DNA from 2 places in the Paenibacillus sp. NPDC058367 genome. Region 2 is predicted to be linked to the other one. Evidence: a T-box and tRNA genes for the amino acid it is inferred to sense, from the RefSeq annotation. Region 2 holds a T-box; the other holds one or more tRNA genes.
The links. A T-box is a leader RNA that pairs with one kind of tRNA and senses whether it is charged. The one in region 2 lies ahead of ACFWMP_RS28215 (valine--tRNA ligase), so its partner is inferred to be a tRNA-Val.

Region 1: it encodes a tRNA-Val, which carries the amino acid that the T-box ahead of ACFWMP_RS28215 (valine--tRNA ligase) is inferred to sense. The anticodon was not compared.

What each region holds. Positions count from the first base shown of each region.
Region 1 covers NZ_JBHXIZ010000001.1:643,625-647,048, reverse strand. The annotation lists gene ACFWMP_RS02985 (hypothetical protein) at 1-230, shown strand, start outside; gene ACFWMP_RS02980 (hypothetical protein) at 324-464, opposite strand; gene ACFWMP_RS02975 (hypothetical protein) at 953-1,150, shown strand; tRNA gene ACFWMP_RS02970 (tRNA-Val) at 1,382-1,453, opposite strand; gene ACFWMP_RS02965 (hypothetical protein) at 1,588-1,890, opposite strand; gene ACFWMP_RS02960 (site-2 protease family protein) at 2,219-3,295, shown strand; gene ACFWMP_RS02955 (hypothetical protein) at 3,400-3,424, shown strand, end outside.
Region 2 covers NZ_JBHXIZ010000008.1:34,637-38,060, reverse strand. The annotation lists gene ACFWMP_RS28220 (LysM peptidoglycan-binding domain-containing protein) at 1-752, shown strand, start outside; T-box leader at 1,094-1,377, shown strand; gene ACFWMP_RS28215 (valine--tRNA ligase) at 1,440-3,424, shown strand, end outside.

The DNA of each region.
Region 1 (3,424 bases), on a different contig from region 2:
CACTAAGGTTGTTCGGTATTTTATTTAGTGCAGCAACAATCATTCTGGCAATACTATTTTTCCGCGGTCAGGATCAAGTGATCATGTCTTGGACAATGATGGGGATGTGTGGAGCTCTGATTTTTAATGGAGGAGCTACCTATTTTAAAACTAAAGATAAAATGGCTGCTCTGTCTTCGATTGTTGGGATGGTACTCTTAATATTCTCCCTTACTAAATTTCCATTTTAATAAAAAACCCCATCAACCTATAAAGGTCGGTGGGGCTTTTTTACGTTTTATCTCTTTTTCAATCAAGTTATAGTAGGTTGCTGCAGGCTATGCTTATTTCTTTTTCTTCTTTGTAGGTCCAATCTGGCGCCTTACTTTATTGTTCTCATCAACCTCAATAATATAAATGTCCTTCACTGTACCGGAAAGAGTAAACCATTCACGTAGAGCATCAGCTTCAGTCATTGGTCCCAATATTCGTTTTCCCCTATAACATATAAAAAACACTCCTACTCCTTAGTGAGTTTGCGAAAATGCAATAATCCTCAAAACGATACTCATTAACGATTTTCAGTAAGTCTCATTATTTTATATTAATGCTAAATTATAGGAGATGCAATATTGAGAGATTATTCCTGTTTAGTTCAAATAACATTTAGATAAGGAATCATAGGGATGAGGCCCCATAAGGAGAGATAAAGGGTTCCAGATATAATTGATAATCATTATCAATGTTTGAGATGTAATTAACTTAAATAGATTGTGTAACGGATCGGAGTGAAATGTAAGATGAAGTTGGAAGATCATATTGCCGCATGGATTTATGCAGCCGTTAATGTGCTGGATATTCGACATGCTGTGATGGAGCCTGGGGATAAGCTGCAAGGCTAAATATTGATTTTTCGTATTATTCCGATATCTAATCTTTTGATAAGCAGCTAGATTTTGTAGTTGAGAAGCTAGTGTCAACATATGAAAAAAATAGAAAGCTAGATGATAAAACAGCTGTTATCCCTAATTTAAGAGGGAAATCGTATTTCGGTCTGTTTTTACTCCTAGGAATATTGCTGCTGCTTTCAGTAGCGGCTTCTTTCTCTTTTGGCTCTGATTCCATGAGCCTGAAGATGGCATGGACAGCGATAGAATTGAAAGGATTGTAAACAGGCTTCCACGTATTTCATGTTGCAAAAGTGGGAAGGAAATTATATATCAGTAAAGCGGAATTTAGGAATTGGTTGGAGGATAGAAGCGATGATATTTTCCCAGAGGATCACATGAACTGATACGAAAAGTAATCGCGATTCGTATCAAATTCGTATCACAGGGGTTTTTAATAGAATGATAAGTGAATAGAAAACAAAAAAAGCCTTGAAATTCAAGGCTTTTCGATATAGGACGGATGGGGTTCGAACCCATGACCCCTACCCTGTCAAGATAGTGCTCTCCCGCTGAGCTACCGTCCTGCGACGAATTTCATAATACCATACGATAGAGTAGGATGGCAATTCTTTTTTTACAATCTATAGGGATGATAGTTTACATAGTCTTTAAAATAATAATAAGAAAAGGGGATGCCGCTCCATCCCCATGAGCCACGTCAGATAAAGAACGGGAGTAGAAATATATCGCTTATGCCGAAAAAAGGGATGCGTCGTGGAAAGAAGCGACGTCTTGGGAAAAAGCCAGGCCGGAAGCCAAATTGTCTATACGCCGATTCGTGTGTAGGCATTCCGTTTAAACGTTCTACCATTTCGTTGCTAGGAACCGCAAGAGTAACATAGTTTTGATCTACATGGGCAATAAAGCCATCAAAGGACTGACCGTCAGTCGTTGTAATACCAACGTATTTGTTCATACAATTCCAACTGACCTGTTGATGTAAATTTGCATTTGTATCCATAAATAACCTCCTCAATTGAATAACCCTGATAACAGTCTATGGTTCGTAGCCTATAACGTTCACGGCGTTAGCCCATAGGGCAACCATAAAATTTGGGTTATTTTGTGTGAGGTGGTGGTTGTGTATTGGAGCGGAATCACTTTCTACCCTTGAATAATAGTGAAAATTATCCATTATCTGTTTGTTTGACGTTGAAACGATTCTAAAAGTTGCGTCGTATACTTAACCAAGTGCTTTTTTATGGAAATACTCCTTAAGCGCTTATGATAAAATGGAGGGTAATGTACAGCAGTTAGATAAAAATTGAAAGAAAAAGGAGCTTGAGATCTTGCCGCAAAATGAGCAGAAAAAGAATTCTTCCACGCCATGGAAATGGTTGGGGGGCGGGGCGGCGATGCTCCTATTTAAAGGAAAGGCGATTTTGTCTCTTCTGAAAATAGGTAAAATTGCCGGGCCGTTAATATCAATGATGATTTCAATATGGGCTTATGCTTTGATTTATCCGTGGGGGTTTGCCGTGGGCTTTGTCCTGCTCCTGCTAGTCCATGAATTAGGACATGTAATAGCAGCGAAACGGATCGGGCTTCCAGTCAGCGCTCCGCTGTTTATACCATTTTTGGGAGCTTTAATTACAATGAAGAAACAGCCGCTGGATGCCCAGACAGAAGCTTATATTGCTTTTGGAGGTCCGATCTTAGGAACCATTGGGGCTACAGCCGTTTTTGGAGCGGCTTATTACATGGATAGTCCACTTCTCTATTCCTTGGCTTATATAGGTTTTTTACTTAATCTGATCAATCTGCTGCCGATTCACCCGCTTGACGGCGGCCGTATTGCAACCGCGGTGACGCGCTGGCTGTGGCTTGTGGGGCTCGTGGGTGGTTTAGCCATCATCATCTATATGCGTTCGATCTTGTTCTTTATTATTTGGGCGTTATTTGCTTACGATCTGTATAACAAATATGTGAAGAGACGCACTAACAATCGCCTTTATTCTGTAACGAAGAGTTTCTTAATTCCAGTAGAGCCACTTAGAGATGCAGGCTACATGATTCCAGGACCAGAGCATAGAAGAGATTTACCTTTTACTACTTACAGTGATTTGGAAAGACAGCAGTATGTAGGGGTGAGATGGGATCAACTGAACTACATTGGTAGAGCTACGCTTCCGCAGCAATGCATCATTGAAAAGGTACGTATCTCGCAGCTAGAGCCTGTGACCTTAGAGAATGGGCTTCATCTAAAGATGAATTGTGATATCAGCTATTCTGTCTATGAGAACGACAAGTATTACGATGTGCCGGCTAGCTCACGCTGGAAATACGGTATCGCTTATTTTGTATTAGCTGGCTTTTTGGGAGGAATGATGTACATGGTCCATGCCGTTGGAAATGTGAATCTATAAGGGTTAGAATCGGGCAATGAAGTGATCCAATGGTTTATAAAACTCATGAACCGTCAAAGCTGTAATGAGAATAACCGCAGTTGAACGGTGAAAGGAGTAAAACCATGCCTAAATTTTTGAAATGGGAAG
Region 2 (3,424 bases):
ATTTCTCATCCGCTCATGAGAAGGACAAGGGCGCGAAAGCTCGGACGCATAGTCTGGATTCGCAAACAGAGGATTCCAAAGCAGGAATAGCGGATTACTGGTTTAAAGCTGAGTCACAGAATGAAGCTGAGGCCACTCAGCTGAATCAAGTTAGCCAGGCGAGTCAAGCGGATCAGGAGCAAGAAGCTGAATATACTTTTGCTTCAAGAGAAACCGCTGTTCCAGCAGCTAATGCTGATGTGGATCAAGATATTGCCGTATTCGCTTCGGAAAACGAGGCCAATAATGAGCTTCATGCACAAGAAGAGAATGCTCAGCCGATCCACGAGAATACGAATGAAGTTTTTGTTTCTCAAGAGACTGTGCCACAGTCAGAGGAGAAGCAAGATCTTAAGATTGCGCTAGGAAGCAAGAAAGATGCTGAGGCTCCAGTCAAAGAACATCTCACCTTCTCTTCATTACTCAGCTCTAGTCGTTCTCGTAAAGAACAAGAGGCTCTCCTATCTGAAGGAAATGCATCGGCTGCAGCGATCATTCCAGAGGCCGGAAATAATACGGAGTGGAAGAGCAGATTCATTGCTGGAGCAGATGGCGCTAACCTATTCCGTAAGGTTCGCCTTTGCATCGTGCAGCGTGAAGAAACGCTGGATACAATCGCAGAGAAATATCAGCTAAGTGCGCGGGAGCTGGGAATGTATAATCGATTGTCTGGGCAGAGTGTAGAAGAAGGGCAAGTGTTGTACATTCCGTAATTGAATTACAATGCGTACTCATATGAATAGGTGAATCCCGATCTGATAGTAGATCGGGATTTTTGTCAAATATAAGAATATATAAGTTTCACGTTATACATTATCCTTATATTTCTCGAATAAACGCTTACCCTCCGTAAAAGGATGTCGAAGGCGTTTATTCTTGTGTGACCGGAGAACGTTAGAATGTGGGGTATCTAACCAACGCAGAGTGATGAATCGAATGAAAATTCGACATATGCACGCTATAAGTCGAAATTCCGCTTAAAGTCCCGCTGTAGAAGCCTATTCAGGTTGACTAGGGATGACTCAAAATGTATTATGGAGTAAGCAATATCTAAGTAAAGACTGGGAACGGGAAGAGTAGGCGGTCAGCCCTTCAGAGAGCGGAATGCAAGTGCTGTGACATTCCGTAGGATACAGCCACCGAAGTCGCCCCGGAGTCGCCCTTCTGAGCTTGTCTTCATGGATATGAAAGATAAGTTAGGATGTGGCCGGTAGCAGCCGTTATCTGTACGAGTGTCGCGCTAAGCTTCTGAACCGTAAGGTGAAAGAAGTGCAGGTTTATTTTTCATTGGCGCGAAACAAAGGTGGTACCGCGAAAGAATGGCCTTTCGTCCTTTGAGACGAGGGGTCTTTTTGTTTTTTAGAAACCAACTACAAGTAACCAAGTGGAGGTATCAAAGAATGGCTGACCAAAACAATCTAACAGCGGCAGAGTTGCCGAACTTGCAAGATACAGCGGCAGATGCTGCCGCTGCAAATGATTCTAAGAATGAAGTGCCAACCACGTATGATCCGAAATCGGCAGAAACCAAGTGGTATTCCTATTGGACAGAGGGTGGATATTTCCGTGCAGGCGGGCGTCCAGATGCAAAAGCATACAGCATTGTAATCCCGCCACCAAACGTAACGGGAATGCTGCACATTGGTCATGCGCTTGATTTTACGCTTCAGGATATCCTGATTCGTACAAAACGGATGCAAGGCTTCGACACGTTGTGGCTACCAGGTACGGACCATGCCGGTATCGCAACGCAGACAAAGGTAGAGCAAAAGCTGCGTGAGCAGGGAATTTCTAGACATGATCTCGGCCGCGAGAAGTTCCTGGAGCAGGTGTGGGAGTGGAAAGATAAATATGCGAACACCATTCATGAGCAGTGGGCTAAGATGGGGCTTTCCCTTGACTATTCCCGCGAACGTTTTACCCTGGATGAAGGGTTGTCGAAAGCTGTACGCGAGGTATTCGTTAAGCTCTATAATAAAGGCTTGATCTACCGCGGCAAACGCATTATCAACTGGGACCCGGCGGCTCGTACAGCATTGTCGGATATCGAGGTTGAATATAAAGAAGTTAATGGTCACTTGTATCATCTGCGTTACCCGCTCAAAGACGGTAGCGGATTTATTACAGTAGCGACCACACGTCCGGAGACCATGCTGGGTGATACAGCGGTTGCTGTTCATCCGGAAGATGATCGTTATAAAGATCTGATCGGCAAAACGTTGATCCTGCCGATTATTGGCCGTGAGATTCCGATTATCGCTGATGATTATGTAGACAAAGAGTTTGGTAGTGGTGCGGTTAAGATTACACCAGCTCATGATCCGAATGACTTCGAGATGGGTCAACGTCACAATTTACCGCAGATTAACGTAATGGATGAGAGCGGTACGATGAATGAAGAAGCAGGACCTTACCAAGGTCAAGACCGGAGTGTATGTCGTAAGGCCATTACTGCTGACCTGAAGGAGCAAGGTGTGCTGATCAATATCGAAGATCATGTGCATCAAGTAGGACACAGTGAACGCTCTGGAGCGGTTGTTGAGCCGTACTTGTCCACACAATGGTTTGTAAAGATGCAGCCACTGGCTGAAGCTGCCATCAATGCACAGAAGGATGGGAACGGGGTTAACTTTGTACCGGACCGTTTCGAGAGAACTTACCTGAACTGGATCGAGAACGTACGTGATTGGTGTATTTCCCGTCAGCTGTGGTGGGGACATCGTATTCCAGCATGGTATTCCGAGTCTACTGGTGAATTGGTTGTGGCAAATGACGAGGAAGAAGCGCGCCGGATCAGTGGTCTAACCGACTTGAAACAGGACGAAGATGTACTGGATACCTGGTTTAGCTCTAATCTGTGGCCTTTTGCCACACTAGGATGGCCAGATGAGAACAGTGCAGATTTCAAACGCTATTATCCGAACGATGTGCTCGTAACAGGCTACGATATTATTTATTTCTGGGTAGCGCGGATGATCTTCTCAGCTCTTGAATTTACCGGAGAAAAACCTTTCTCAGATGTATTGATGCATGGTTTGGTACGGGATTCCGAAGGTCAAAAAATGTCCAAATCACTCGGGAATGGCGTAGACCCCCTTGAAGTAATCGAGAAGTATGGCGCAGATGCAATGCGTTACATGATTTCTACCGGAAGTACAGCTGGACAGGATCTACGCTTCCGTTGGGAAAAGGTTGAGCAGGCACGTAATTTCGCCAATAAGATCTGGAATGCATCACGCTTCGCGTTGATGAATTTGGAAGGCGTAAGCTTTGAAAATATTGACATTTCGGGTGAGCTAAGTACTGCTGATCGCTGGATTTTGCACCGTCTGAACGAAACTTCTCGTGAGATTACGCGTCTAATTGACTCGTACGAGTTCGGTGA